DNA from 4 places in the Chryseobacterium sp. NRRL B-14798 genome. Region 1 is predicted to be linked to each of the others. Evidence: riboswitches for the same ligand, from Rfam matches in the RefSeq annotation. Region 1 holds a riboswitch; each other region holds the start of a gene.

Region 1 (7,635 bases):
CTACTACAACAATTTTGTTTGAGTTATTGATCACAAGATAAGCCTTATTTCCATTAAGACCAATGGTCTGAAGAACGTCACCCAGAATTTCTTTATTGTTATTGTACCCATATACGTCATCCTGCTTTAAGCTTAAATCTCTTGTCAGGAATGTTACTTTAGCACCCTGGCTGTTAAAATTACCTTCATTAGAGATAAAATATCCGTTCTGGTAAGTGATCGGAGAAATTTCAAACTCGGCAGAGTCACTTGTACATGAAGACATATTAAACAATAGTACAACTGCAAATAAGACAGTTAAAAGTTTAGTTATTTTCATAATTTATTCAATTTTAATTTATTAAAAATTTATTGCTGCATACACACTATAGTTTCTTTTTGGTAAAGGATAGAAAGAAACGGTTTTATAGTAGGTATTGGTTAGATTATTCACTTTAAACCCTAAGGTATATTTTTTTGCTAAGGTGGCAGAAACTCCCATATTTAAAAGAAAATAAGGATCTATAGCTTCTGATCTCTTTTCATCACTTGTGGTGTAGGTAACACCGTTCAGCTGTCCCTGTGCATAAAACCTGAAGAAACCATATTCGTAATCTATACCGGCATTTCCCCTGTGCATGGGAACGTAAGGTCTCTGCATCTTCGTTTCTTTATCGATAGCTTTTGCATAATAGTATGCTGCATTGGCTCTGAATTTATGATTTCCCCACTGCTTGCTGAAAGACAACAGGGATTCCAGCCCGTAAGATTCGGATTTATTGACATTGTATGCCTGCCAGTATCCCATAGCCGTTGGAAGCCATACAATAAGATCTGTGATGTTCATATAGTAGGGAGACAGAGTAAGTTTGAAATCTCCCACTTTGAACTCATTGGTCATATCCACCTGAGTAGAGGTTTCCGGTCTCAGATCTTTATTTCCTCCCGGTTCATAATAAATATCATTAAATGAAGGATATCTGAAGTTTTTGGATACGTTAATACTCAGATCATACCATTTTGCGGCGTTCCATTTTCCGGAGAATGAATACATAAAAGGAGACTTTACATCTTCTACAAAATCTTTTTTGAATCCTCCTTCAAAACGCAGATCTTTTGTTGCAAAATACCGCAATAATCCTGAAACAGAACCTATATTCCTGCTGACATTGGATATTCCGCTCTCGTACCCTTCTCCTTTATTAATCTGAAATTCTCCGATGATATTAAAATTCCATTTTGAATTCAGGAAATAATTAAAATCATTTTTAAAGATATAATTTTTCCCGGTTCCTCCACTGGATTTAGGTTGGTTTAACGAACCGAAATACTGAAAATTCTCTTCCGTATAGGCTGCTTTAAGGGAATTACTGAACTTCGCTTTGTTCCAGTCCCAAGAAAGAAGACTTCTTACACTTTGAGTTGTATATTTTGTTTTTGTTCCCGTTTCCTCATATACAGGATAATGCTGTGAAGAATCAAAAAACTGGCTTTGCCACGAAACCTTATGATCGTTTGTAATTTTATAGGATGCTCCTACATTGAACGTCGTATTGTAATAATTCCCGTTTCTGTTGATGTAATTCAGATCGCTTACCTTATAATCATTTTCACTTACAGAATAATTTCCGGAGGCTTTAAAACTGAACTTATCATTGCTGTAAGAACCTTTTACAAAGTTATTATAGGTATTAAAGGAAGCCACTTCAGAGAATAAAGAACCATGGAAGCCTTTATTAAAATCAAGAGTATTATTCAGGTGAATACTTCCCCCGATGGCACCACTTCCGTACACTACACTTCCTCCACCCGCTTTGATACCGATCTGATCATAGCCGAACAAAGCAATATTATTGATATCTCCCTGGCCTAAAAAATTAGAATTGATATTAATTCCGTTCCATACGAATGCAGTCTGCTGGGCAGTTGTTCCTCTGAAAGAAGGCGAAGAAACAGCACCACGGCCATTTTCTTTAATGAAAACCTGCGACTGAAACCTCAGAAGCTCCGAAAGATTACCGGAGTTTTTTTCAGCATCTTCTGCTGTAATTGTTTTTACGGGATGAAAAAGTTTCACCCTGTTCATCTGGTTGTCGAAGACATAAATAGTGTCAATAGTTTTCTCTTGTCCAAAAAGAAAACACCCATAAGATGAAAAAAGCAGTACTAAAGATCTTTTTATATCCATACTTTTTTACTTTTCCTCCGAAAGCAATATGTTTTTAATTATAATCCTGGCAGGTCTCCTGACTTTCGCATTCTGCTCCTTCCCGTTTTTACACAGTGGCGTTTTGCAGAAACTTGTGTTGCGATTTACAGTTGCGGGGACAGTCCGGGAGTTACACCCGATTCCCTTTTCATTCCAAAATACTGGAAACCAAAATTTTTGCAAAGATAGTTTTTTATATGTATTTGCCAAAAACCAGACTTTTCTATACAAAATATGCTATCCTTTTGTTATATACACAAAAAAGAACGGCCGCTTTCAATATTGAAAACAGCCATTCATCCCACTACTTTACTATTTATATATGTTACTTTTTAATAAATTTATAAGACTCCTGTTGTACTCCTTTTACGGAATATTGTAAAATATAATCTCCTTTTGACAGGGATGAAACATCAATCTGTCCTTCTACAGTATCCAATGATTTTACCTTTTGTCCAACCATATTATAAATTTCTGCTTTCTCTATTTTTCCTTTTCCTTTAAAATACAGGATGTCAGCCACTGGATTAGGATAGATACTTGTATTGTTTTTCTCTTTCACAGCATCACTCACCGATAAAAATTCAGAAGTATCCAGGTAAAAAGCAATCATCTGCCCTGAAGCATTCGTCCCTGACCCGGCAATTTTCTTTCCGTCCTGTGAAATTGCAAGAGGAAGTCCCATTGTTACTCCATTAGTGGCAATTCCTAAAGATGCCGCATAATCATTCAGGTTAATTCTCCCGGCGGCAGAGGTCCAGATAAAGCCTTCTCCTGACATGGGAGGAGCCCCAAATGCTCTGTAATACCCGATCACTTTTTTCCCATCAGCAGAAATCCCGGTGGCACCTCCTTTGAAGCTGAAAGAAGCATTAGGATGCGTTATATAAGTAAGTCCGCTCACAGCATTCCATACATAAGGATTAGGATTTGCCGAACCTATTATTGTATTTCCGTCAGCAGAAATTCCTCCTGCTTCTCCTACATGATTCCCATTATTATCTGTAATAAAACTTTCCACTCCATCCTGCCATTTTGCTCCGCTTCTTGTTCCGGTTGATTCATCCTGCCAGCCTACAATCACTGTTCCTGCTGCATTGATTGCGTTTGCTCTGGAGCTGCGTCCGGGAACTATACTTCCCAGATCTACCACGCCGTTTACTTCATCCCATTTCACAGCATGCGCATTCGCTGCGGTGAGAAAACCAAGACCAACAATAGTATTTCCATCAGTCGACATTCCCCAGGTAGAGCTTACGCTGCCATCCCATCCTGTAGGTACAAGCCCGCCTCTGTTTACCCATGTGGCCGTAGCGACATCATAAGTAGATATTTCATTGAATCCTGTTGCGGCATTGGTAACCGACGACGATATTTTGGTTCCGTCATTCGAAACAATGGTTCTGCCTGCAGCCGGATATCCGTTTGTTATAGAACCTATCTGTACGAGTCCTCCTGCAGCATTCCATTTATATATACTTCCTGCACTGGTGTGCAAGCTTACTACTCCATTATCCGATACTGCGCCTACATTATAATTTCCCAAGCCGATTACAGTAAGCTGCGCTTCTGCAAAACCAAATTTCAAGAAAAGATAAGCTATCAATATTTTCATTGACATTCTGTAAAAATTTTTCATATTTTATTATATTTAGCGTTTTGAATTGGTGAAAACAATATTAATACAACATTCACTCAATTAAAAGAAATTGACTTTCATAATTCGTGAATTTTAAAAGAGTTTAATTTTTAAAATACTAATAACCAAATAGATATAAAACAATATTTTGAATATGGATTTTACCGGAATTATTCAAAAAAACACAAAAAACAATTTATCAGGACAAAAATTATTTCAAATCTTACTGTTTATTTTCTGCTTCCTTATTACCAAAGGACAGTCCGGCCCCGACTTCAATATGCTAGCAGATAAAGCATTTCTGAAATTGTATCAGAATCCCGACGAATGCATCAGTTATACCCAGGGAATTCTTGTGAGTGATCAAAACGCGGAACACAAAATTGTACTTCAAAATATTATTTCACAAGCTTTTGCCCTGAAGGGAGACTATGTACAGTCTGTCAATATTTTTGCTCAAAAAGAAGATATTGATCAGAAAAATAACCTTTCATATTTTATGCAGGTCTTCAGTGGTTATAATCTTGCTGATCAGTATCAGAATCTGGGTTTATACAATCAGTCAAAGACAATTATTACCAATCTTTTATCCGATCAGAAACTTCCTAAAAGTAATGATCGTTCCTTAAGAATCACCACTGCAAAATTGTATCAGCTTCAGGCATTAAACTCAGGAATCAACAGAAACTATCCTGAAGCCTTACAAAATCTTGATAAAAGCAACCAATACCTTGGGAATCATAATGAAGAGAACAGAATTTTAAAAATAGAAAACAGAATTTTTCGCTCTTCTTATCTGCTGAAGCAGAATAAATCAATAGAATATAAAATACTTATAGAAAATGTGATTGCTGATCTTGAATCTCAGAAAAACCAGCCGTTTCTTTTAGGTTTGGCTTATGAGAATCTGTCCCAATACTATTTTCTGAAGCAGGATTATGCAACCTCTATTCAAAAATTGGAGGCAGGTCTTCGATTGATCGAGAATCTTCCGTTTAATAATTTAAAAATTAAAATTTACGAATCACTGTCCCGTAATTATTACGCGGTACATAATGATGCAAAATATCATCAGTACAATAAACTTTACACTGATTTAAAAACAAAAACAGATTCCGGTTCAAAAGAAGGGATACGATATCTGGTGAAGCTTGTGGAAACCAATCAGAATAAAAACATTGAATTTCAGAGGTATATGCTTTTAAGATCTTCCTCGGTTTTAATCTTCATTTTATCTTTGATAATCCTGGGCTTGCTTGCCTATTTTTTAGTCATTAGAGGTAAAAATAAAGATTTAAAAAAACAGTTTGATTTCTTTGAAAAGCAGACCAGCCAAAAGACTCAGCCGGCTATTTCAAACAAAACAAATACAATAAAAGATAACGGGACGCCAAAAATATCGAAGGAAAAAGAAGATGAAATTCTCCAAAAGCTAGAAGAATTTGAAAAATCCGATAGGTTTCTCAATAAAAACATGTCTCTGTCGCTGCTTTCTTCTCAAATGGAAATCAATACAAAGTACCTTTCCGAAATTATTAACAGTAAGGAAAAAAACTTCAATGGATACATTAATAAACTTAGAATCAATCATATTGTACAGCTATTAAGAACTGATTCTACTTTTCTTAATTATAAAGTGAGCTATCTTGCAGAATATTCCGGGTTTTCTTCACACAGTGCTTTTACAACTGTTTTCAAATCTGTTACCGGCATGTCTCCCAACACCTATATTCAGGAAATCAGTAAAACAAAAGTCTTATGAAATCAATTTTAAAAATAGTACTGCTGCTGGCTGTTTTTTGTCATTGTGTGAAAGGCCAAAAGACACCCGATAGTGTCTTAATAAAAAAAGCAAAACTTGAAATTTATGACAACCCCGATAACACCATCAAAATCGGGGAACAATTATTAAAAAAATCTCATGATATAAAAACCTCCATTGATCTCTATATGCTGCTTTCAACAGCCAATATTGCTAAAAGAAATTTTGAGGAATCTTTACAATATATTTTAAAAGCAAAAGAACTTCTACAAAAAACCAATGACCCCAGAAGCCAAGCCGGGGTTCTCATTTCAGTCGCTATCCAGTATCAGCAAATGGAACTTTTTAACAAATGTCTTGAAACACTGAATGAGGCTGAACAGTATATTGCAAAAATTCCTGAAAAAAATCCTGAAAAATATAGTGAGACTGCAGCAAGCTATGCGATAAGAGGAATGGTTTACAAAAGCCAGTCTAATTCAGAAATTGCTTTGGAAAAGTTCCTGATTTCCATACAGAATTATGAAAAGGTTCCTGTAAAGAAAACCACTTACTCCAATATGAGTGTGGTATACTACAATATTGGATACTGTTATCTGAACCTTAATGAGATTGACAAAGCACAAGAGTCATTTTTACAGTCTGTCAGCTATGCCCGGAAGAATTATGGTAAAAGTCTGGAAGCATTTGCTTTGAAAGGAATTGCTGAAATACACAAACAAAAGCATGAAAATCAAGCCGCAATAGATCTCTTACTAAAAGCCGGGGAACTTTGTAAAAATACCGGAGATATCATCCTGAATGAAGGGCTTTACAAGGAATTGGCAGAAAATTATCTTGCTTTAGGACAACAGGATCTTTATCAGCAGTATAATAAAAAATACCTGGAAATGCGATTTCAAAGAAAGCAGAATGAACTGAAGTCTATTAATCAGGTGATCGACAATCATAACAGGGAAACCGTTTTAAAAAGTGAGAAACTAAAATCTGATGATCGTTATATTAAAATAGGTTCTGTTTTCCTGGGAGGTATTCTTATAATTCTACTGTTATATCTTATTATAAAAATCAGAAAGCAAAATAAGAAGTTTCATCATGAGATACAGCAAATGATACGAACATCATAAGCTGTAAAAAACAAAAAACATTCCCGGTTGGGAATGTTTTTTTATAATTTTCAATTTACTTACCAATAACCTCGGTAATTGGGTTTCCTACATTTCCACTCGGGAATTGAATTTTCAATAAAGAAGATACCGTAGGTGCAATATCCGTCATGTGATATTCTTTATTGCTTTCTCCCTGCTTCACTCCCCAACCCATAAAGATCAATGGAATATGAGAATCGTAAGAATTCCATACGCTGTGCGTAGTTCCTGTTTTAGAATATGGCGGAAGCATAGAATCGTGAGAAATTAACTGGATATCTCCGCTTCTCTGTCTGTTGATCCCGTTAATAATTCTTTGTTTGATTGGCTCCGGAATGCTTGACTCCTGAATTTTGTCTACAGAAACAGCATATAAAACAGTAGGATCTTTCTCAATTTCTTTTACAGCGAAATTTCTAACATCATCCAATTCAAGCTTGTTGTCTGCCAATACTTTTCTGTCGAAATAAACCTGATAGTTATCAATGGCGTTGACCAGTTTATCGGTTCCGAATTTTTCTTTCAGTTTCTGGTTCAGATTCTTTTCCGCATCTTCTCCAAAGAAACCTGTAGGGATTTTATGTTCTTTAAGGAATCCTACAGAGTGTGCTCCACCGTGGTCAGCAGAAAGGAAAACCGTGTACTCGCCTTTTCCTACTTTTGAATCAAGATACTTGAAAAACTCAGCTAAATCCTGATCTAATCTGATATATACATCTTCTACTTCAATAGAATTCGGCCCGAATTTATGTCCTGCATAATCCGTAGATGCCAGATTAATCGCTAAGAAGTCTGTAATATTATCTCCACCCAGCTTTTCACCTTCTACAGAAGCTTCTGCCAGTTTTAAAGTCAATGTATTTCCAAAAGGTGTATAACGGATATTGTCTTTTTTAGT
Region 2 (7,635 bases), 1.7 Mb from region 1:
TTCTACCGTCAACAACTCCTAATGAAAGGCTTACACTTTCAGGAATGCTATTCAGAATATTATCCAGCTGCTCAGGATTTCTAACCAGATCAACATGCAATGTATTGACGGGAAGTGAAACGGCAAGTGAAGTATTGTCTTTTAACCCGTCAAAATAGGAAGCCACAATAAATTTCAGTTTCGGGAAACGTTTTCTGATTTCGGCATACACATAACGGTAAGTTTCTTTGGCTTTCTCTGTTAAATCCAATGCCAGGAAAGGTTCATCAAACTGGATCCATTCTGCACCCTGTTCCTGAAGTTTGGTTAAAATCTCTGTATAAACAGGAAGAAGACTTCCGGCCAGATCCAGTTTATCAAATCCTTCTTCTTTTTCTTTTCCTAATAACAGATAAGAAACCAGCCCGATAATAACCGGTTTCGCATTGATTCCAGCTTGTTTTGCTCCTGCAAATTCATTGAAAATTTTATCTGAGCTCAGCTTAAACTGTTGATTTTTATAAAATTCCGGAACGATGTAATGATAGTTGGTATCGAACCATTTGGTCATTTCCATGGCGGTGATATCCAATCCATCTTTCTGATAGCCTCTTGCCATGGCAAAATAAAGATCCAGCTCAGTATTGTTTTTTTTAAGCACCACTTCATGGTACCGTGTTGGAATGGCACCTACGACAAGGCTCATATCCAATACCTGATCATAGTATGAAAAATCATTACACGGGATAAGATCTATCCCTGCTTCTTTCTGGATATTCCAGTTTTGACTGCAGAGAGTTCTTCCGGTGTTCAGAAGTTCTTCCAAAAGGATTTTACCTGACCAGTACTGCTCGCAGGCTTTTTTGAGTTCTCTTTTGCTACCAATACGCGGATAGCCAAGAATGTGAGTTTGCATTTTTTTAAACTTTTTAATTAAACTTATTGGGAAGTCCTTTACAATGCTTCGTTATGTTGCGGAAAAAGTTTCAGGAAAATAGTGACATAGCAGACAATGTATTTCCCTTCAGAAGAAAATACAAAATTTGATATACCATCTGTATGACCCAAAGCTTCAGCCCGCGAAAGCATTGTCAATTCAGTAAAGGCAGGTCTCCTGACTTGTAACAGTTTCCGTCATCCTTCCCGCTTTTGGCAGTGGATCTGCAAGGACAGAAACTTTTGGTGGGTTACTTACAGTTGCGCGACAGCTCGTGATTTGCACACGATTCCCTATTAATCTACCTTAAGTAAAACCTTTCCTGTTTGATGAAGTATCTGTAAAGAACTGTACTTTTACCTTTAACAAAGGTTATCAGTAAAAGTTTTTAATTTTGTGTAAAATTAGTAATACAGAATAAAACCACAACTGGAAACAAATAATTAAGCAAATTAAACTTCAGGAATTAAAAATAAAAGCATATAATTCTTTATATTTGACTGTTTTAATCATTTAAAAGAATAATATTCTGTGGAACAACTCGATGATAAGGATGTACAGCTGCTCAGGCTCCTCCAGAAAAACGCCAAACTTACCGTTAAAGAGCTCGCTAAAGAAGTGAACCTTTCTACTTCACCGGTTTTCGAAAGGGTAAAAAGGCTTGAACAGGAAGGTTTTGTTAAAAGATATGCGGCAGTTCTTGATGCTGAAAAACTGAACCGTGGATTTACGGTGTTTTGCCAGATCAAACTTAAAATTCACGACCGGTCTGTGGGGTATGATTTTGTAAAAGAAATTTTAGAAATTGAAGAAGTTGCGGAATGTTACAATATTTCCGGAGATTTTGATTTCCTTCTGAAAGTGCAGGTGCGGGATATGAAGCATTATCAGGATTTTGTATTTAACAAGCTGGGATCCGTAGATTCTATCGGCAGCACGCACAGTACTTTTGTGATGGCTGAGGTAAAAAACAACCATGGACTGACGATATAGATTTCTTTTAAAGTTAACACCGTCTGAGGATAAAAAAATCCGTCAATAATGACGGATACTATAATTATTTTGTTTTTTAGTACTTAATTGGCAGCCGGATCCGTAAGTTCTGTTGTTAAACCTATTGATTTTAACAGGTTCTTACTGTCGAAAAGCAATGTTGTATAATGTTTCCCTTTTTTAAAAACCAGTTTTGACCCTCCCGGAAATTCACTGTCTGCTCCCGATTTTTGTATTTTGGCATTGTACTTACCGAACTTCGTTTTACTGTCCTGTAATGTACTTTTATTCAGAACAAGACCAAAAGGAAGTCCTTCCACAATGACAGATTTATTGTCTGAAGTCACAAAAAACATCTCATTGATACTATTGTCTTTTCCCAGGCTGCAATAAAGCTCCAGTCCTGTTTTCATAGGCCATTTTGCATATTTTTCTTCGTTGGCATCTTCATAAAAAACAGTTTTTACGTTCAACGCTTTTGAAATTTTATCCGGAGTCTGTGGGAATATGAATTCTGAGTTTTTGTCCAGTAAAGAACCCAACACGGCTGTTTTCTGTGAAAATGCAGTTGCACTTAATACCAGAAAAAAGATGGTGACAATGAAATGGAATGGTCTCGTCTGCATAAAAATATTTTAAATTGTAATGATTTGATGGCTAAAGATATTAAAATTTTGGGCAAAGCTCTATTTTAAGCAATTTTTTACATCGCACTTCTGTTTTTGGCTATTTTCTTTCCTGTAAATTGAACACGGTACCGGCAGGATCGGTAATCCAGTGCATATTTTCAGGAAGCTCTTCTATTTCGTCACAGGTTTCCACACCGTTTGACAGCAGATATAGTGTAGCAGCTTCTACATCGGGAACGGTAAGCTGGAGCCATGTTTCAGAATGGGTATAGTTATCAACACAATCCAGCCATATGATATTATTCCCGAATTTCACCTCGTGGGTTCTGGAAACAGTGGGATTTTTTATCGGCTTTTCCTCAACTTTCAATTTTAAAATATCCCTGTAAAAAGCAACCGTTTTTTCGTATGTATTTTTGGGAATTTTGATAGCAATATTAATTCCTGCCTCAAATTTTGTATTCATAGTATAGATTTTGAACTTTATAAACAGATTTCAATTCTTTGATGGCATTCTATTATTTCAAAAAAACATTCAGATAATTCACAATCATTGCCGTCTGCATCATCAGGCTTACATGGGTTTGTCCGGGAGCGATAGCCAGCTGGGACTTTGGTAATTCGCCCATATCTGCAAAAACATCACCTCCCAATAATTTATAGGTTTTTGAAAGTTCTGTTTTATCCAATCCGTCATTATCACCAGCTATGATTAAGACAGGCACCGGAATTTTAGAGATATTATCATCACCCAGGTCGAAAGGCTGTCCGGCAGAAGCCATCATCTGCTCCAAAAATGGTTTCCATTTTGTTTTATCAGGTGCTACAGCATTATAGGCAGTATGCATAGGGCTGTTTGTGAAGAGTTCAGGTTTCATTCCTTCAAGAGCTTTATTTACTTCGGGCAGCCATCCGTTAGTTTTATAGGTTGATGAAATGATAACCAGTTTGTTCAGTCTTTCCGGACTTTGAATAGCCAGTTTATAGGCCACTTCACCTCCAAAGCTGTACCCTGCCACATCTGCCTTGTCTATTTTCAGATAGTCCATTACCTTTGTAACATCACTGGCTAAAGTAGCATGTGATAATTTCCTTTCTGAAAAAGGCGTGTGACCATGTCCCTGTAATTCAAGAGCTATTACTTTTCTGTTTTTGGACAATTCCGGGATCAATTCACCCCAGTTCAAATCAATCGTCATGAAAGCGCCATGTAACAGTACAAGAGGCTTTCCTTTGCCATAGACTTCATAATAAACTTTGATGCCATTAACAGGTGCATAACCACTTTCAGAAGGTTTTATTTTTTGTCCATATACCGGAGAGGAGGCAAGGATAATAATAAAGAACAATACTGCAGAGAATTTGAATAGACTTTTCATAATATTATCAGATTTGGTGGATTAATTTTAAGTCAAAGTTACCAACCCGATCGGAAAACGGACTTGTCACAGGGCAAGATTTTATAGAAATGAGAGGAATAGTTTAAGGATTGGTTTAAACTTATTCCCAAAAAACATTTTACTTCATTACATAAAATAAACTTTAATCATTCTACAATTAAGCAACTAAAAAATAAAAATTTTACAATAATTCTATCATGGTTGATAAAATTTTATTAATTTCGAATTGAACTAAACGTACAATTTATTATGAAAAATTTAAAGAAAATCGAAAGAAAAGAATTGAAAACAATTAAGGGAGGAATTGACTGCAGAGGTGGTCAACTTTGTTTAATCGGTGGTAAGTGGCAATGTATGCCTTACGACGGATGCGGTGGCGGAAACCAGCCTTAATTTCAGTGTAATTCAATTACTTGACTATGAAAAATGTAAAAAAAATTTCAAGAGACCAGTTGAGGAATATTAATGGCGGAGCGACAAGCTGCTCTGAAGCCTGCTGCCCACCTCCGGGAATCAAAAGATGTCCATGGGTGATCTGTGTAGCGCCATGTGATATTTTAAGTTAAAAGACTGTATTCTCAAAATAAGCCCTGCAATTCATATGAGTTGCAGGGTTTTATTTTATAGTATAAAGTAAAAACTCTCATTATTATGTTTCTTTATTATTAAATATAAAACTTAGTTTCCAGCTGTTTAAATTTAAAAATTAAATTTATTGGATAAACGTTTAACCTAAATTTAATCTCTACATTCAATAAGTTAACAATTTATTCATATTGAAAAAAGACAACAATAAAGTAAAACGCTGATAATGAAGATGTTGGTTATTTTTAAAAAAAGTGCGAAATTACATATTTTTCGGAAACCACCAAAAAAAACAGCTATTGTTTTTTTACTATTTTCTGAAATATTTTTGTGCATTAAAAAAATAAAATGAAAAGGTCTTCCATAAAAGATATTGCTAAACTGGCAGGAGTTTCCGTAGCCACTGTATCTTATGTTATTAACAGAAAGGAAGGACAGCGTATTAGTGAGGAGACCCGGAAAAAAATTTTTGAAATTGCTGAAACGATTAACTACACTCCGAATAAGATTGCAAAAAGTTTGAAAACCAATAAAACAAAGCTTCTTGGATTAATCGTGGCGGATATCTCCAATGACTTCTATTCCCATATGGCAAGAAATCTTGAAGATAAAGCTTTAAAGCTGGGTTATACCCTGATCATCGGCAGTTCTGATGAAAATGCAGAAAAATTTAAAAAACTTACCGAACTCTTTTCACAGCAGCAGGTAGACGGAATGATCGTTGCCCCCGTAGCAGGGTCAGAAAAGACACTAGAAAACCTTATTCATATTAAATATCCTGTTGTAACGATCGACAGATATCTTAAAGGTGTTTCTGTTCCCGGAATTACCATTGATAATCAGGAGATCGCAGAAAGTACAGCCAGCCTTCTTCTTAATAAGAACTTTGACAAAATGATCTACGTTGGCTATGAAACTGATCTTCCACACCTTCTGGACCGCCAGCATGGCTTTGAGAAAGCGGTAAGCTCTTCCAGCAAAACAGTTGAAATTCAATATCTTATGGTAGGATTGGAAAATATAGTGCAGGAAGTACATTCTAAGCTTGAAAATACGTTGGGGAAAACTCCAGAAAATACTGCGTTATATTTTTCCAGTAATAAACTTGCGGTAGCAGGGCTTTCCTATCTCGTTAAAAACAATATAAAAGTCCCGGAACAGGTCTCAGTATTGGCATTTGATGAAACGGATGCCTATGACCTCTTCCCTACGGAGATTACTTACATCCAGCAGCCCATTGAAGAAATGGCTGAAGAGGCTATCAAGCTTCTGGACGGGCAAATCACTGATTATACGGCAACCGGAAAAAGAATAACATTATCCGCCAAACTGGTTGCCAAAGCATCTTTAAAATAATCAAATCTATAACAATCATTTTTTTTAAATAACAACTTAAACGTTTAACCTATTATGATAAAAAATAAATTAAATCACATGGTATGTTTCGGAGAAGTTCTGTGGGACATCTTCCCTTCCGGATCCAGAGCTGGTGGTGCACCATTTAATGTTGCCTACAACCTTTTTAAAATGGGAATCGACACCAAAATGCTAAGCCGTATAGGAAATGATGAATTAGGGCACCGTCTTCTTAACCAAATTCAGGATTGGGGAATAACAACAGATTTTATCCAGGTAGACCAGGAAAAGGCTACAGGAACTGTAATTGCTGATTTTGATGAGCATGGAGAAGCTGTATATGACATTGTAAAGGAAGTTGCCTGGGACTATATCCAACCTCTGCCGGAACATAAAGAACTGATTCAAAATTCAGAAGCATTTGTTTTTGGAAGTCTGATCACAAGAAGTGAAGCTTCCCAAAATACACTATTGCAACTTTTGGAATATTCAAAGTTCAGGGTTTTTGATGTTAATTTCCGCCCTCCTTTCATCGATTTTGAATTCATTAAAAAATTATTGCATAAAGCTGACCTTGTTAAAATGAATAAGGCAGAGCTCAGAACAATTCTTGAATATCTCGGTGAAGACTATATTGATGAAGATACCAGTATCAGACATCTCCAGACTTATTTTAATCTGAATGAAATTGTGCTTACGAAAGGAAGTAAAGGCGCCAGATATTTTGTGGGGGATACTGCCTATAATTTTCCGGCAGTTCATATTGAAATTGCAGATACTGTGGGCAGTGGGGATTCTTTTCTTGCCGGGTTTCTGTCTAAAAGAATTCAGGGAAAATCGCCGGAAGAGATCATGAAACAGGCAACTTCACTGGGAGCCTTTATCACATCGAAATCAGGAGCATGTCCGGATTATACCTATGAAGAATTCAAGGCATTCAGAGAAAAAAACAGCTGTAAAACCTCTTAAAAACATACGATATGAATACTCCAAAATTTACAGATAAGAAATACTATATCATCCTGTCCTTTGTTACCTCTTTATTCTTTTTCTGGGCTATTGCCCTTACCATGGGTGATGTTCTGAATAAGCATTTCCAGAACGTTCTTCACATTTCAAAGTCCAAATCAGGGCTGGTACAGCTTTCCATTTTTGGGGCATATGCATTGATGGGCGTTCCGGCAGGTCTGTTTATGAAAAGATTTGGTTATAAATTAGGAGTCATCCTGGGTCTTTCATTGTTTGCACTGGGAGCCTTTCTGTTTATTCCGGCCGCCGACACTTCCTCATTTAACTTTTTCAGACTAGCTCTTTTTGTTCTTGCGATGGGAATGGCAACCCTTGAAACGGTAGCCCATCCTTTTGTAGCCGCTTTGGGGGATGAAAGGACGAGTGATCAGAGGGTTAATTTTGCCCAGTCTTTTAATGGTCTGGGAGCTATTATCGGTCCTCTTTTAGGCGGATATTTTATTTTCGGAACTCCTGATTCCGGATCTGGATCACTGGATTCAGTAAAAAATCTTTATACCTGGATTGGGATTGTCATTCTTGCGATTACTATTATTTTCAGCTTTATCAGGGTTCCTGATCTGAAAGACCCTCATGCGGAAGATATCATCATTTCAGAAAATGAAAAAGGAGAAGACCAGTCTGTATCAGATCCGCACGCACCGCTCTACAAGCAGAGACATTTTATATTTGCAGTTATTGCCCAGTTTTTTAATATTGCCGCACAGGGCGGAACCTGGGCTTATTT
Region 3 (7,635 bases), 3.4 Mb from region 1:
GTAGGTATTTCCGATATTGGTATAATACAAATCATTGAAGGTTGGAAGTCTGAAAATTCTTTTATAGAAAGCCCTTAGAGTAAGCTCCGGAATTTTTTCCGGCTGATAGCTCATAAACACCGCAGGTGTCCACTCTCTGGCATCTCCCGGTCTTTTATTTTTTCTTACTTCTTCAAAAGTAAAGGTTCCTAAAAGGCTTCCCATAATTTTGAATCTGTTCCACTGATAGGTTGTTGCCAATGCTACCAATGTAGTGTAGCGGGTAGGATAAGAAAAGTTATCCAGATTCGCGTCCAGATTATTGTACTGAAAATCTCCACTCAGGCTGACATCCCAATTGGGAGTGATTGAGTAAATATTGGAAGAGGAAAGATAAAGTTCCCTTTGGATATAGGTGTTATCGGTATAAATAATAGACTGCGAACGAACTGTGTCCATGAAATGGGTATAATCGTAGGCAAATTTTGCCTTAAGCTGTGTTTCAAATTTCGGGAACAGTTTTTTTCTCAGATTAGCCTGTACAAAATAATTCTCATCGGAAAGTCTCGCTCCTCTTCCTTCAAAGCGCCCGTTAACAATGGGTGCCGGCATTCCGCGGTTTGAAATATAACCGTAGCCACGGATATTCCAGCTTCCGTTATTTAAAGTTCCGTTGAGAGAAGTTTCAAAACGTTTTGCTTTGATATCTGAGTCCTGTCTTTTTGCAATGGTATCATAGGCCTGTTGCCCATCAGGGTATTTCTTCGCATACCGAAATCTGTAAATTCCGTCACTCTGCATAAATTCGCCACTGAAGCTGGCAGAAACCTTGTCTGAAATCTTCTGTTCCAACCGGAATGAAGGATTAAAGAGATCAATAGATGCACTTTTTGCTCTTATCACCAAATTGGTTTTTCTATTTCCTTTAAATACGGGTGTTTTAGGCTGTAAATAGATAGACCCCGAAGAGCCAAAGTCCTTTGCTGGCTGAAAAATTTCACTTTTCTGTCCGTTATACAACGATATTTCTTCCAGATCATCCAAAGAGTACCTTCCCAGATCTACCAGTCCGTTTTGAGCATTTCCTAATTGAATTCCATCATAAAAAACCCCTACATGCTGGCTTCCCATACTTCGGATATTAATGGTTTTCAAACCACCCAATCCGCCGTAGTCTTTAATCTGAACGCCTGAAAAATACCGCAGTGCATCTGCAACGGAATGACTGTTCAGTCTTTCCAGCTGTTCTCCCTGCAGCGTTTGTGCCGGAAGGATTTCTTTAAAATTCTTTTTATAAAGATTGATTCCTTTAATGGTCTCTTCCTGAAGACTGTCTTTTTTCTTAGTTTGGGAAAACACAAGTTGAGATGTTAACACTAATATTGTGAAAACAGCTTTATGAATTGCAGAAGTAGTTAGTTTTGCCGCCATTAGCTCATTTAGGGTAATGAAGACGCTAATGGGTATAAGAATACAACGACAAAGCACAGCTGTCACTGCACAGAATCATTGATGTCCTAAGCTTTATTCCACGAAAGCGTCAAACGATTATTGTCTGGCAGGTCTTCTGACTTACTCCATTTTTGAAATCCTTCCCATTAAAAAACAGTGGATATATTCTTCAAAAACTTTGGTGTGGAGCTTACAGCAGCGGGTCTGTCCCGGATTTTCACCGGATTCCCTTTTAAGAGCTTTTTACGGCTCACCAAATTCCGGCAAAGATAGATAATTATTCCTAATCCCCAACTAAAATCATGATTTATAAACAATTAAAGCTCCCGAAGGAGCTTTAATATGATTTCAACAAGGGTTTCTTTTTAAATTCCAATATTCAGAAAAATATTGAATCTTGATTGAGCTTCAATATCTCCTCCCGCCAGATGAGTGTACATGGGAAGCATGATTTCACTTCCCAGGCTCAGCTTTTTGTAAGAGGCTTCAAATCCCAGTTTTCCGTACAAAGCACTTCCTGCAGTGTTCGGCAGTGCCTCATCAAACTGTTTGTTCTGAGCGTAGACTTCACCCTGAACTCCAGTTTTTACAGAGAATATAGATTTTTCATTTCCTGCAACCTGATAAAAACCTGTTGCTGCATAGTTCCATTGGTTTCCAAAACGGTAATTTTTCCTGTTCTCTGTTTTAATGGTGTAATCTGTATTGACCAGTACGGCTACTTTATTTTTCTGAAATTTATAATTCAAAGCCGCCTGATAATCCCAGCTTCCGGTTCCCAGCTGAAAGCTTGGGTTGACACCGGATGCTCCTTTTTCATCAAACTTGCCAAGTGGAATTTTCACTCCCAAACCTCCACTCAGATGATGAAAATTATCTTTAGAGCTCATCAGCTGGTAAATCCCCATCAGATTCAGATCTCCTATACCGTTGATTTTAATATCTCCCTGCATCGTTTTCTTTTCATGAAAATGAAATGGAAGGCTCGCATACACACTCAGCTTTTTAGTCAATGGAATTTTCCCCCACAGCTGCAACGTATTGAAATACTGATCCTGGGTAAGATCTTTTACAAATAAGTTCTCTTTGGCTTTGTAATGCTGGGCGAAGTACTTAATTCCGACAAACTGTGGATTCAACAATGACTCAAAGCCGGAAGATCCATTTCCTGCAGCACAGCCGCACGCATCACAATCATCATCAAAATCGAATCTGTTAAGCGTTTCGGGAGCAACATAAGCACTGTCTCTGATGGTTTTTGCCTGATACTGATTCAACAGGATCAAACTTACTATCAATATAATCTTCTTCATGTTTTTTATAAATTATTCTGCAAATTTTGGATTGGATATAAAACTTTTATCCGATAATGTTTTCAGGAACGCAATGATGGATTGTTTTTCCTGGCTGTTCATAGCAATTCCTATGTGACCATTCTGTTTAAGCTGTGGATCAAGATTAACATTATCTTCCACCTGATCCGAATAGAAATTAAGTACCGCATCTAATGTATAAAACCTTCCGTCATGCATATAAGGTGCGGTATATTCTACATTTCTCAGACTCGGAACACGGAATTTCATCCAATCTACCTGATTCAGGCTCACTCTGTATCTACCTGCATCCTTGAATTCTGTATTGTAATACATTCCGGTATTTCTGAAACTCTCATCCGTAAACAGCTCTCCGCTATGACAGGAAGCACATTTCTGATTGAATAATGTCATTCCCTGGGATTCTATTGAAGTCAACTGTTCTTTTCCCTGTCTGAACCGGTCATATTTTGAATCTGCAGAAATTAAAGAAGCCATAAACTGTGATAATGCTTTTAAAATTCTTTCGCCGGTAATGGTTTCGTCTCCATAAGCTTCTCTGAACAGTTTTTTATACTTCTGATCATCTTTTATTTTTGAAATGGCTTCCGGTATGGAACTGTCCATTTCATTCACATCAGTAATCGGGCTGATGGGCTGCTCATTCAGATTGTGAATCACTCCGTCCCACATATATCTTTTCAAAAAAGCCATATTCTGGATGGGCGGTGCATTCCTGATTCCGATTCTGTCGTCTACCCCATGGCTCACCGTATGACCATGATGAGTAAAAGCATTTTCCTGAATATGGCAAAAACCGCATGAAATGGTATTATTTCTTGAAAGCCTGCCTTCATAGAATAATTTTCGTCCCAGCTCCACTCCATTTTTGGTCACCGGATTAATGGATGTATCAAAAGTCATTTCCGGAAAATAAGAAGGAAACTCCAGATTGTAGGCTTCATCTTTTTCCAATGGCTGAATCACCTCATCAGAACATGAAATGCAACTCAATACAAATACAAGCAGAACCAGTATCGTTTTAACAAAAAAATTAATCATTGTGAACATGGTCTACTTTAAACATTTTTGTAAGATTGTTGGTAACGTCTACCAGGTGCTGGTTGGACCCCATCAGCATATCATTGGATGTGGTAAGAGTCAGTGCCTTATCTCCGCTCAGAAATTGGTTCAGGTCTGCAAGAATATGAACAGAAGGACGGATTTGTCCTGTTACTCTGGCCGTTGTTGGAAGATTCAATGTAATTTCGCGATAAAGATCCGGTGTATTGTTGGCTGCAGTATTTCCCATATTTCCTGTGTGATTCATGAATTCTTTAGAAGGAGAATCTGTACCATATTTTCCTTCCAGTTTTACAAATACATAACCGGCAGCCCATGACCAGGACATTCCCTTCTGCTTGGCTTTTGTCCAGAATTCAGCCTGTCCGTCCTGTCCCAGTAGATATGCTTTCTGGCTGACACCCAATCCGAATCTTATTTTTTTATAATTGTTTTTCGGAACGCCATCCAGATTAAGATAAACAATTCCGGCTACAGCATCTGCCTGATCTACGATAAAAGCACCTTTGTCAGGATTATTTTCGTTGTATTTAAATTCGTTTCCGTTTTCATCTATCAATGCGATATTACTGATGACGTATTTCAAAGCAGAAAAGTTATGTTTCTGTCCGTTAGCAGAAGTCTGAACCGTCTGATTTAGAACGATATCTCCCACATTGTTAAATCCGTTTTCAAATTTGATCTGAAGTTTTCCAGGCGTAGTATCCTGTGGGTTGTCATCATCCCTGCTGCTTCCGCAGGCTGTAAAAGAGAATACAGTAAAGGCAATAAAGAATAGTGATAAAAATTGAGAAATTTTCATTGTTGATTTTTTAAGTTGAATTAATTTGAATGGCTGTAACAGCATCGTTTTTTTACCACAAAAGGCACAAAAGTTCTTACACTTAAGTTTATTAAGTGATACGTATTATGTTCAGAAGAGCACTTAAACTTTTTAAAAATCTTTGATTTTTAATTGAGTAAGCTTTTGTGACTTTTTTGGTTGAATAGTGATAGTTTAACTTAAAAAACCGGTGGTTTGAAAATATGGGTAAGAAACAGAAAAGAATAGGCTGTTTCGTAAGTGAAATTGAAACTGAAAAACTGACGTCTTTCAGTAGTGTTGATCGTTGTAGTTTCAGGAAGAATATAGGTATCAAGAATTTTCTGTCCTGAGTTTTTTATTTTTTGAAAAGGTGAAGATTCTGAATCATTGGCTTTGGCGAGCTCTTTACTCAGGTAACATTTTCCGTTACAGTGAACCTCCGGCCTGGTTTTATTGATACAGAGAACTTTAACGATATAATCATAATTTACAGCATACTCTACCACGGGCACTAAAGGTCTTAGCACCATATAGAAGGTAAAAAGTATGCTGTACAATATTTTCATCAGATTATTTCTTGCTTACCGCTTCATCATATCTTCTGCTGATTTCTTTCCAGTTCGTAACATTCCAGATAGCGGTAAGATAATCTGCTCTTTTATTCTGATATTTTAAATAATAAGCATGCTCCCATACATCAATGCCGAAGATCGGAGTTCCTTTTTCTTCTACAACATCCATCAAAGGATTGTCCTGATTAGGAGTAGAGGAAACAAACAGTTTTCCATCTTTCCCTACAGAAAGCCAGGCCCATCCTGAACCAAAACGGTCTGCACCTGCCTTAGACATTTTTTCCTTAAAAGCATCCATACTTCCGAAAGTTTCAGTGATAGCTTTTGCTAATTTTGCTGAAGGCTGGGTATTTTTCTGAGGAGTAAGAACCGTCCAGAACAATTCGTGGTTGTAATGTCCTCCTGCATTATTTCTTACTGCAGCAGGCAATTTTGAAACATTGGAAAGAATCTGAAACAAAGTTTCTTTTTCCTGTGGAGTTCCAGCAATGGCTTTATTCAAGTTAGCAGCATATGCTGCACCGTGTTTTGAATAATGAATTTCCATCGTTTGGGCATCAATATTTCCTTCCAAAGCATTATAAGCATAAGGAAGAGGCGTCTGCGAAAACTGAGCCATTGTAAATTGGGCTGCGAAAACTGCAGTTATAGCAGCTATTTTCAAAATCTTCATAATTTTTTTGTTTATGGTTGAACAATGTTTTCTTTTTAAGTGGGAGGTCGGTGATCGATGCTGGAAGTAATTGATGTTATAGCCTAACTTTTTCAACTTCTATTTCCTTTTACAGCCATCTCAAAAAACTGCTAGAGCTTCATAGTCTGGAATAACTTCCAGTTTCAGACATCCGGCTTCCCCCCTTCCCTATTTCAATAATTTTTTAATATCCTCAATAAGAATTTCTCTATCTGGGTGATATTTTCCTGTCAGCATAGGTGTTTTACCTTCCGGATCTCCATAATTCAGTCCTGAATAATAGAGAATAGGCATATTTTCCTTGTTGTATCTGCAACGGATATTCCCCTCCTGATCTACCAGCGCAATCATTCCGCTGTGGTTCAGGCTTTCTCCTTCATCTTCTTTATCACCTACGTAGATATTAAACTGATCCGCAAGTTTTCCAATATAGGTACGGTCTCCGGTCAGGAAGTGCCAGTTCGGAGATTTTGCACCAATTCTTTGGGCATGTTCTTTCAATGCTGCTGGTGTATCGTTTTCCGGATCAATACTGATGGAGATAATGCCAAAGTTGGGATCATTAATCTGGTTCTGAATCGCTTTCATATTGGTATTCATCACCGGGCATATGGTAGGACATTTGCTGAAGAAAAATTCTACGAGATATACTTTTCCCAGCATATCTTTATTGGTAACTTTTTTACTGTTCTGATCTGTAAGTTCAAAGTCCGGAACTTTCATCACAGTATAAAGGTTCTTTTTAAAATACCCCATTCCCACACCTATTCCCAGGAAAAGCAATGCAAATACCGCAATGGGTATGATCACTTTACTTTTATTTGCGGTCTTTTTATTTTTGGGCATATCTTTCAGGACTTTTTTTGAATTCACCTTTGCAGGAGACACTGCAAAAACCGTACGTTTTATTTTTATACACAGCAGTATCTTTTATAGATCCGGCAGTTTTCATGTGGCAGACAGGATCTTCTTCGTTCACTACCTGTACATTTTCTATTTTCTTCCCCGAGGAGTCCATGTGGCTTGCATGCTTTACCTGAGGAGTTTCCTTGGCACACGACAGTAATGATACTGATAGCAAGGCAGTCAAAATTATAGGAGATTTCATTTTAATGTTAAATTGAAATTAATAATGTTAAATAAAGTTATGATACCATATACAAGTCTGAAAAAAGCACAACAATTCTCAAGAAGAACTGATGTATTTCTTATTGCTTACAATGGTTCATTTGAATTATCGAATGCATCTTTAATGGTTTACTAATGAAAGCTTTATAAAGTTCCATCTTACAAACTAAAAATATAGTTTATAATAAAAATTAAACCAACGGAGGATGGAAAATCCTTGAAAAATATTCTGAAGAATGAGAATTAAAATAACTTGAATCGGGAATTTCAGAAAGTGATTCCGAATTCAAATGAGCGGAGAAGGAAAGGATATCGTGAGAAATAAAAACATCTAATCCAGCAATCTTTATGGTTTGGGAGCTGTTGGACTGTTTTTCTGTTTTAGCCAGCTCTTTTTCCACGTAGCATTTTCCTTTACAGGTTGACTGTGGTACATTTCTCTTCTCACAAAGGTTTTTCACAATATAATCATAATTCACGGCATAATTTACCAATGGCAAAACAGGACGTAATGCAACGGTAAAAATGATGAATATGGAAATGAATAACCTCACCGATTTTGTTCTCTGTTACAAATATACTACTTCAAAACTGTTTTATAACAGATTT
Region 4 (7,635 bases), 160 kb from region 1:
CTGCATTGTTGATGTACGGCTTGTTTTCGTTATAGATTTCTCCGACCCTCTGAGTAGATTCATTGGCAAACTGTACCAATTTATTAGACTCATTCTTAAGATTGTCGAAGTTCATAGGCTTTCCCTGCATTTTCAGGAAATCTGCTGCTGTTTCAGCTTTTGGAAGTACGATCCAAAGGATTACATATAGAAGACCTATTAATGAAGAAGAAATGGCTGCTGTAAAAATTCCTAATACGAAAATTCCCAGCCAGATTGCTCTCATGGTAGTAATATCCATTCCTACGTACTGAGCTAAGCCTGCGCAGACTCCGGCAACTTTTTGTTTTTCCGGATCACGGAACAGCTGCTTTTTATCGGTATAATGAGTTCCTGAATTATAGTTTCTGGCAGATGTTTTTTCAGAATAATACGCTTCTTCCTGCTCTTCGATTTTTTCAGGGCTTCCGATCTGTGCGATTACCCTTTCTACATCGGTATCGTTGATCACTTCACGTTTTCCTAAAGAATCTTTGAAAATTTCCACCATTCTTATTTCTATGTCATGCATTACTTCATCAGCCTCAGAAGCATCCAGAGAGCTTCTCAGTGCGTTCAGGTAATCGCTGAGCTTTATATATGCGTGTTCTTCTATGGTAAAAGAAAAACCTGCGAGTCCTATTGAGAGTGTCTTGTTCATAGCTTTGTTTTTTAATTTTGTTGGGTGATTTGGTTTACTGAGGCTGTCAGTTCATTCCATGTATTGAGAAGTTCATCCAGGAAAAGTTTTCCTTTTTCTGTGATCTGATAATATTTTCTGGGTGGTCCTCCGGTAGATTCTTCCCATCTGTAAGAGAGAAATTCTCCGTTTTTAAGTCTTGTAAGAAGAGGGTAGAGGGTCCCTTCCACTACATCCAGTTTTCCTTTTTTCAGTTCATCAATAAGATCAGAAACATACATTTCTCGGTTATTGATGAGACTTAGAATACAGAATTCCAGAATTCCTTTTCGCATTTGCGCTTTGGTATTTTCGGTATTCATCTTTGATAAGTTTTGTTAATTAGTTATATTTTTAGAAAAATGCCCCTAGCTAGCTGAGCCTATTCTAATTTTACATTACAAAGATATGTAAATAAAATGGTATTATGCAATACAAAGTAGTGAAATTTTTAAAATAAATTGTTTAAAATATTGAAAATCAATTAAATAAATTTTATCTTGAATTTTACGTAAAATAAATTTTAGTTGAAAATGCCTGAAAAATTTAAATTTTTTTAATGAGATTGAGAGAAATCAAGAGAAAAAAATAAACTTTTATTAATTATTATTACTCATTACCCATTACTCATATTATAGCCCCGATAGAAGCGGTTACCCCACAGCAGCACTGATATAAGAAAGGCGCGAGGAGTATGAGCGGATAGCGGGAGAAAGCTTCTTATCTGTGAATACTGTTTTATAGAAAGGGAAATTCTGGCAGATAATAAGACATGGATTTTGAGATCGGTATTATGATTCGTACTTTTGTTAGAAATAAAAAAACACCCAAATCATTCCTATTACCATGAATATTTTAAATAAGTACAGGCACTTATTAACATTTCTTTTGGGGCCGCTCTGTTTCGGGCAATATCAGTTTGAAATTAAAAATGTATCAAAAAACTATGATGCAGTCATTCAGACAGAAAACTGTTACGATGACCGATGTGGAGGAAAAGGAACGGTGGAACTGTTTGACCATAAAAACAGCAAAGTACAGACTTTTGTTTCTGATGATCTTGTTGTATATGCGGAGCAGGGTCAGAAACTGGTTCGAGGGAAATTGATTCCGCTTTCAAAGGATCAGCGTAGTATTATTGTAGATGATTTTAATTTTGACGGCACCGAAGATGTAGCGATAAGAAACGGAAATATGGGAAATTACAGTTCGGCTTCTTATGATGTTTATGTATTCAATACTACAAGAATGGCATTTGTAAAAAGTGAAGAACTTACAGACCTGGGCTCAAACGGTTTTGATTTTTTTGAAGCAGATGCTAAACGAAAGCGTCTTATTTCCTACGGTAAGTCCGGTTGTTGCAGGATTTTTACAACAGAATATGCCGTTATTCCGAACAAAGGACTGGATAGAGTGCTGGAAAAAGAGGAAGATATGACCAATGAGGATCAGGTAAAGGTCATAACGAAAGAAAAGATCAATAATAAATGGATTACCAGAACAAAGGTATATCCGGCAGATCAATATAACAGAAATAAAAAGTAAGATGAAAATTCAGAAAGAGATAGATTTTATTCTGGCAGTAGATGCGCTTAAAAATGTACAACGAAGAAATTATAATGCAGACGATTCCCGGAGAGAGAATACGGCTGAACATTCCTGGCAGATCATTATTCTTGCCCAGATCCTTTATCCGTATGCTAAAAACCGTGCTGATATTGATTTGTTAAGGGTGATAAGAATGCTTTCCATTCATGATCTTGTGGAAATAGAAGCCGGAGACACTTTTATTTTTGATGAAAAAGCTATGGTCGGAAAGTTTGAAAGAGAGAAAGCTTCAGCCCAAAAGATCTTTGGAATTCTGGATGAGCCTTTACGTACAGAATTTTTTAACCTGTGGCTGGAGTTTGAAGAAGAGAAAACTCCGGATGCTATTTTTGCCTGTGGAATCGATAGAATTATGCCGTTTATTTTAAATTCCCATACTACAGGAAAGAGCTGGACAGAAGCCGGAGTGACGGAAAGACAGATCCGGAATATGCTTGAAAATGCAATCAACAGAGCATCAGACGAGATGGGAGAGGCTTTTGAACTTTTATTGAACAGAAGTCTGGAAACAGAAAAGGTTTTGAAATAATGTCAATGAAAATATAATAAAGAATTCGGGCGGCCAAAGGCCGCCCGAAGCTTTATTGTTTATAGTATCTGGATTGGTTTCTTGAATTCGTCGATGGCTACAAAAGTAAAATCACCGACAATAGCTTTTTCTCTTTCATAGGAGTACATCTGTTCAGTGTAAATTTCAACATTAACCTTCATACTGGTTTTTCCCACGTAGGAAACTTTCCCGATCAGTTCCACAATAGTTCCGGCAGGAATAGGTTTTTTGAAATCGATCTTATCACTGCTCACGGTTACCACTCTTTTTCTGGCAAAACGGGTTGCGGTGATAAAAGCTACTTCGTCCATCAGCTGCATGGCAGTACCTCCAAAAAGGGTATCGTAATGATTGGTTGTGTTTGGGAAAACCGCTTTAAAGATTCTGGTTTCGGATGCTTCAATTCTTTCTTCTGTAGTCATATATCATTATTAATTAAAGCGAAATGAAATGATACTAAAACAACAGAATAATGACAGGAACTTATAGAATTCCTGAAACAATCCATCAGATCAATACAACTTCAAATCGCGAAAGTTACATGTTTAAGAAAAAGGCAGGTCTCCTGACTTGTAACATCATTTATCTCCTTCCCATGCCTCGCACAGTGGATCTTTGATAAAGACTTCAGTTACTTTACAGTTGCGCGACAGTCCGTGATTTTCACACGGTTCCCTTTTAATCTGCAGTGATGCAGAACCAATTTCTGTGATGAATAAGCGTAAAAACTTTTCGAATGCAAAAATAATGAATTTATTCCGGATTATGATAAATAATCTGGCTGATTACTCTTCCCTTCTTAATTGTCCAGAGTGTTGTATATCTGTTTTCCCCTGAACCATTGATCATATAAAGGAAAATATTATCATTGTCGAGAGAAGTTACCCCGATGTTCTCAAAATCCATGGTAGGCTGGAACATGTTTTTGATGGCTTCCCTTACAAAAACAGATCCTCTTCCGGGCTGCTGTACTCTGATGGATTTGATTTCGGTCATTCCCTCAGGAAGGTCATTTCCAATTCCCCATGGTTTTACTTTATCAATCGTAAGAATTTTTCCATCTGCATCTTTTTCCTTTTTACGGTATCCTGCATTGGAAGGGTAAATATCAATGACTACTTTGCTTCTTTGGGCGGTAGGGATTTTAGGATCGGAATTATCGGTAAAAATAAGGGATCTTCCATTTTTGGATTTGGATGGAGTATAGGCGGGAAGCTGGTCTACATAAGCAATACGTCCTTTATTCACCATTCCTTCTTTATCAAGAGTTTCATAACGCACAAAAGGCTTGTCGTCATCCTGTTTCTCAGGATATTTGATCCAGATCCATTCTGTTTCTCCCGGAGCCGGTTTTACATAAACAAATACATCACCTTTGCGCATACGGATCTTATCAACAATTTTTCGGTAGTCGTCTTTATGTACACGTACGTTGGCATATCCTTCCTCAGCTTTTACCACTCCAAAAGGAACTTTAGTTTGTCCTTTTACAAAGACAACAGATAAGATACTGAATGCAGATAAATAGAATACTTTGTTTATGAAAGTCATCATGAAATTTTTTTGATCCCTCAAATATATAAATTAAATGCTTTTCGGAAGATAATTATACCGTTGCAGTTCATTTAAATCTTGTATTTGTTTCAGATAGCCTTCACGCAAAAGAAATATTTGGTGTGAAATATCAAGAACTTCCTGATAATTATGGTCAGAAATAATGAATCCCTTATACGCAGACTGTTCAATGATTGCAGCTTTCAATGCTGCAGAAATTTTCGGAGAAAGACTATGGAAAGGTTCGTCCAGTAAAACAAAATCAGCTTCAGAATAAATAATCATCAAAGTTTCAATAATTCTCTGTTCACCTTTGGAAAGGTTTTTAGGCTTTTCATGAAGGAAAGGCTGTACGAATTCTGATGTAAAAAGCAGCTCAGTATTCTTTTGATTACAAAAAAGAGGAACCAGGTTTTTTATTTTTATATTTTTGGGTAAAAAAAGATCTTGTGGCAAGTAAGCAATTCTGTTTTTTCTGTCGGAAATGCTTTTCAGAATAGTGTTGTCATATTTTATAAACTGAGTATCGCCATATTCAGTTCCGAAGATAATTTTTAACAGGGTTGATTTCCCGCTTCCATTTCTGCCCAACAGGCCTATGATTTGTCCTGTTTCGCATCCTATATAAATATCCTGCAGAATTTTCCTCTCATTAAAAGATTTGGTTACGCTATCAACATGCAGTCTGCTCATAAAAATAATGTTATAATTTTTACAATAATCCCCGATACTATTGTTCCTGTCCAGAGAAACATCCTTGAAAAGCCTGAATTGGCATAAAAGTAATATTCGCTTTTAAGCCTTACTTCATATATAAAATAATGAAGAACAGGTAAAATCAGAAGAAAACTTAATCCAAATGTTTCAATACTGAAGGGAAGCAAACAAGAAATAAGTAATGAAAACAATAAGGCGGGGATCTGTATTTTTTTATAAAAGATCCAAAGAATAGTAAAGTTTCTTGCCATGTTCAATACTTTATGAATTCAAATATATTAAAAACCTTTATACAAGAGAGAATGAAAAGCTTCATTAAAAAATAATAAAAAAGAGAGAGCTCCGAAAAGTGCTCTCTCTGTATTTACGTAACTAAATCTTCGGATAGATTAATTAAATTCTCTCAAGTTCATCTGCGTCAATTGTGGTTTTGAAAGTTCCGTAATTGACAATCACTTTGTTTCTGGAAATTTTCTCAATGGTTCCGACACTGGTACTTCCTGTAATACGGACACGTTGTCCGATTTTCATCCATACAGCACGATCGGTTTTACGCTTTTCTTCCAGTTTTTCATTGGTTTCAGCAATTTTTTCAATTACTTCTTCTTTTTTCAGCTGTTGAGTGATTTTTCTCTTGACAACCTGCAGGCGTTTGGATTCATCCTTATCTGTTCCCAGTTTTCGGAATTTTTCCTGTTCAAGAAGCTTTACAAAATCTTTTACCACATCCTTTCTGGATTTTCCTTTGGTATAGCTGTCGATGAATGCTTCAATCTTATTTCCGAACTGAAGTCTGCGGTGTTCCTCTTCATACAGCTTCTGGAAATTGAAAAGTTTCTGCTGAAGCTGGTCATTCAGTTTCTGAAGGTTATCGCGTTTATCTTCTACGGATTCTTTTCTTTCGGCAAGATCGGATTTCAGTTTCTCAACCTCAAATTTTTCCTGCTGCAGTTTTACAATCGTCTTATCAAGATTCACAATATCATGCTCTACCTTTTTCTTGGCAGAATGGATGATAAATCTTGGAATTTTATTCTTTTCTGCAACTTCAAAAGTAAATGAACTTCCTGCCTGCCCCACTTCAAGCTTATACATCGGCTCCAGTGTTTCTTCATTGAAGAGCATAGCTGCATTCTGGGCATTGGGAAGCTGTTCTATCACCAGTTTAATATTGGTATAGTGCGTTGTGATAATGGCAAAACTCTTTTTATCATAGAAAAACTCCATGAAACTTTCTGCCAGGGCACCACCAAGCTCCGGATCAGAACCTGTACCGAACTCATCAATAAGCAATAGCGTATTGGCGTCTGCTTCACGGATGATTCCTGACATTTTCTTCAATCTTGATGAATAGGTGGATAAGTGGTTTTCAATAGATTGGTTATCGCCAATATCCGTCATAATTTTCTCAAAGAAAAACATTTCAGATTTTGGATGAACCGGAACCAGAATACCACTCTGAATCATCAGCTGTAATAATCCTACCGTTTTCAGGGTAATTGACTTTCCACCGGCATTCGGACCGGAAATACAGATGATTCTGTTATGTTCTGTTAAGGTAAGTGTTTGAGGGTGAATGGTTTTGTTCTCTACTTTGTTTCTTAACCATAAAAGAGGATGATAGGCATCTTTTAATCTCAGCGTTTTATGATGATTGATTTTTGGAAGAACGCCGTTAATCAGTTCACCAAATTTCGCTTTAGCTCTCGTAAGATCAAGGTCAAAAATATACACCTGATATCTCCACAGCTGAGGCTGAAATTCTGCCAGTTCAGCTGTAAGCTTACGGAGAACTTTATCAATTTCTTTTTTCTCTTCCTCTTCATTCTCACGGAGTTTGAAATAGTGCTTTACAACACTGTCCGGCTGAATATATGTGATGGAACCTGTTTTGGAAATTCCTAATGTTCTTCCGGCAACTCTTTTTTTGAATCCTGACTTTACTGCCAGAACCCTTTGGTCGTCAATAATTGTTTCCCGGATGTCATCCAGAAAGTCACTCTGTCCGTACGTGGTAAGCGCACGGTTGAAATTTTCCTGAATCGCCTTTTTAGCCAGCTGAATTTCAGTTCTTATCCCTTTCAGAGCTGGAGAAGCTTCATTTTTTACTTCACCAAAACGGTTAAAAACCTTATCTACCTTCTCAATGATCTCTTTTCTGAATTCCAGTACAGAAACTTCGTCCAATAAAGTAGGAAACGTTTCCGGCATGGTTGGGAAGAATTTCTGAAGTCTTCCGATCTGTTCCGTGATGGTTTTTATTTTGATGAAAGCAGCATTTTCCAGACGGTAGTTCTCGATCAGCATCAATTTCAGCTCACTTTCAATATCTTCATACTCATCAAACGGAATCGCATTTGAACTTTCAAAACTCGACAGATATTCTGACGTTTTTTTTAATGAAAGTTCCGCCTCGTCAATTTCCATCGGACGAAGTTGAAGAATTTTTTCTCTTGTTTTCGGAGAATACGCAAATGGGGAGATTTCCGCGAGCAATTGCGGAAACTCT

The links. A riboswitch is a leader RNA that binds a small molecule or an ion and turns the genes downstream of it on or off. The one in region 1 is predicted to bind cobalamin.
Region 2: linked by a shared signal. The riboswitch ahead of metE (5-methyltetrahydropteroyltriglutamate--homocysteine S-methyltransferase) and the one ahead of AB1278_RS06415 (TonB-dependent receptor plug domain-containing protein) in region 1 are both predicted to bind cobalamin.
Region 3: linked by a shared signal. The riboswitch ahead of AB1278_RS21865 (TonB-dependent receptor plug domain-containing protein) and the one ahead of AB1278_RS06415 (TonB-dependent receptor plug domain-containing protein) in region 1 are both predicted to bind cobalamin.
Region 4: linked by a shared signal. The riboswitch ahead of AB1278_RS07110 (acyl-CoA thioesterase) and the one ahead of AB1278_RS06415 (TonB-dependent receptor plug domain-containing protein) in region 1 are both predicted to bind cobalamin.

The regions. Positions count from the first base shown of each region.
Region 1 covers NZ_JBFLUL010000005.1:1,328,806-1,336,440, reverse strand. The annotation lists gene AB1278_RS06420 (YncE family protein) at 1-319, opposite strand, end outside; gene AB1278_RS06415 (TonB-dependent receptor plug domain-containing protein) at 341-2,167, opposite strand; cobalamin riboswitch at 2,199-2,376, opposite strand; gene AB1278_RS06410 (T9SS type A sorting domain-containing protein) at 2,514-3,827, opposite strand; gene AB1278_RS06405 (helix-turn-helix domain-containing protein) at 3,982-5,589, shown strand; gene AB1278_RS06400 (tetratricopeptide repeat protein) at 5,586-6,716, shown strand; gene pafA (alkaline phosphatase PafA) at 6,772-7,635, opposite strand, start outside.
Region 2 covers NZ_JBFLUL010000005.1:3,035,124-3,042,758, forward strand. The annotation lists gene metE (5-methyltetrahydropteroyltriglutamate--homocysteine S-methyltransferase) at 1-895, opposite strand, end outside; cobalamin riboswitch at 1,067-1,252, opposite strand; gene AB1278_RS14130 (Lrp/AsnC family transcriptional regulator) at 1,448-1,909, shown strand; gene AB1278_RS14135 (hypothetical protein) at 1,993-2,535, opposite strand; gene AB1278_RS14140 (VOC family protein) at 2,636-3,004, opposite strand; gene AB1278_RS14145 (alpha/beta fold hydrolase) at 3,057-3,917, opposite strand; gene AB1278_RS14150 (bacteriocin-like protein) at 4,188-4,331, shown strand; gene AB1278_RS14155 (bacteriocin-like protein) at 4,358-4,504, shown strand; gene AB1278_RS14160 (LacI family DNA-binding transcriptional regulator) at 4,872-5,879, shown strand; gene AB1278_RS14165 (carbohydrate kinase family protein) at 5,934-6,848, shown strand; gene AB1278_RS14170 (sugar MFS transporter) at 6,860-7,635, shown strand, end outside.
Region 3 covers NZ_JBFLUL010000005.1:4,753,229-4,760,863, forward strand. The annotation lists gene AB1278_RS21865 (TonB-dependent receptor plug domain-containing protein) at 1-1,410, opposite strand, end outside; cobalamin riboswitch at 1,520-1,704, opposite strand; gene AB1278_RS21870 (transporter) at 1,797-2,744, opposite strand; gene AB1278_RS21875 (cytochrome-c peroxidase) at 2,757-3,806, opposite strand; gene AB1278_RS21880 (MbnP family protein) at 3,799-4,629, opposite strand; gene AB1278_RS21885 (hypothetical protein) at 4,830-5,198, opposite strand; gene AB1278_RS21890 (superoxide dismutase) at 5,203-5,877, opposite strand; gene AB1278_RS21895 (SCO family protein) at 6,067-6,744, opposite strand; gene AB1278_RS21900 (YHS domain-containing protein) at 6,731-7,006, opposite strand; gene AB1278_RS21905 (hypothetical protein) at 7,218-7,580, opposite strand.
Region 4 covers NZ_JBFLUL010000005.1:1,485,027-1,492,661, forward strand. The annotation lists gene AB1278_RS07090 (PspC domain-containing protein) at 1-679, opposite strand, end outside; gene AB1278_RS07095 (PadR family transcriptional regulator) at 691-1,020, opposite strand; gene AB1278_RS07100 (XAC2610-related protein) at 1,544-2,242, shown strand; gene AB1278_RS07105 (HD domain-containing protein) at 2,244-2,834, shown strand; gene AB1278_RS07110 (acyl-CoA thioesterase) at 2,894-3,277, opposite strand; cobalamin riboswitch at 3,394-3,574, opposite strand; gene AB1278_RS07115 (hypothetical protein) at 3,609-4,409, opposite strand; gene AB1278_RS07120 (ATP-binding cassette domain-containing protein) at 4,440-5,102, opposite strand; gene AB1278_RS07125 (endonuclease MutS2) at 5,520-7,635, opposite strand, start outside.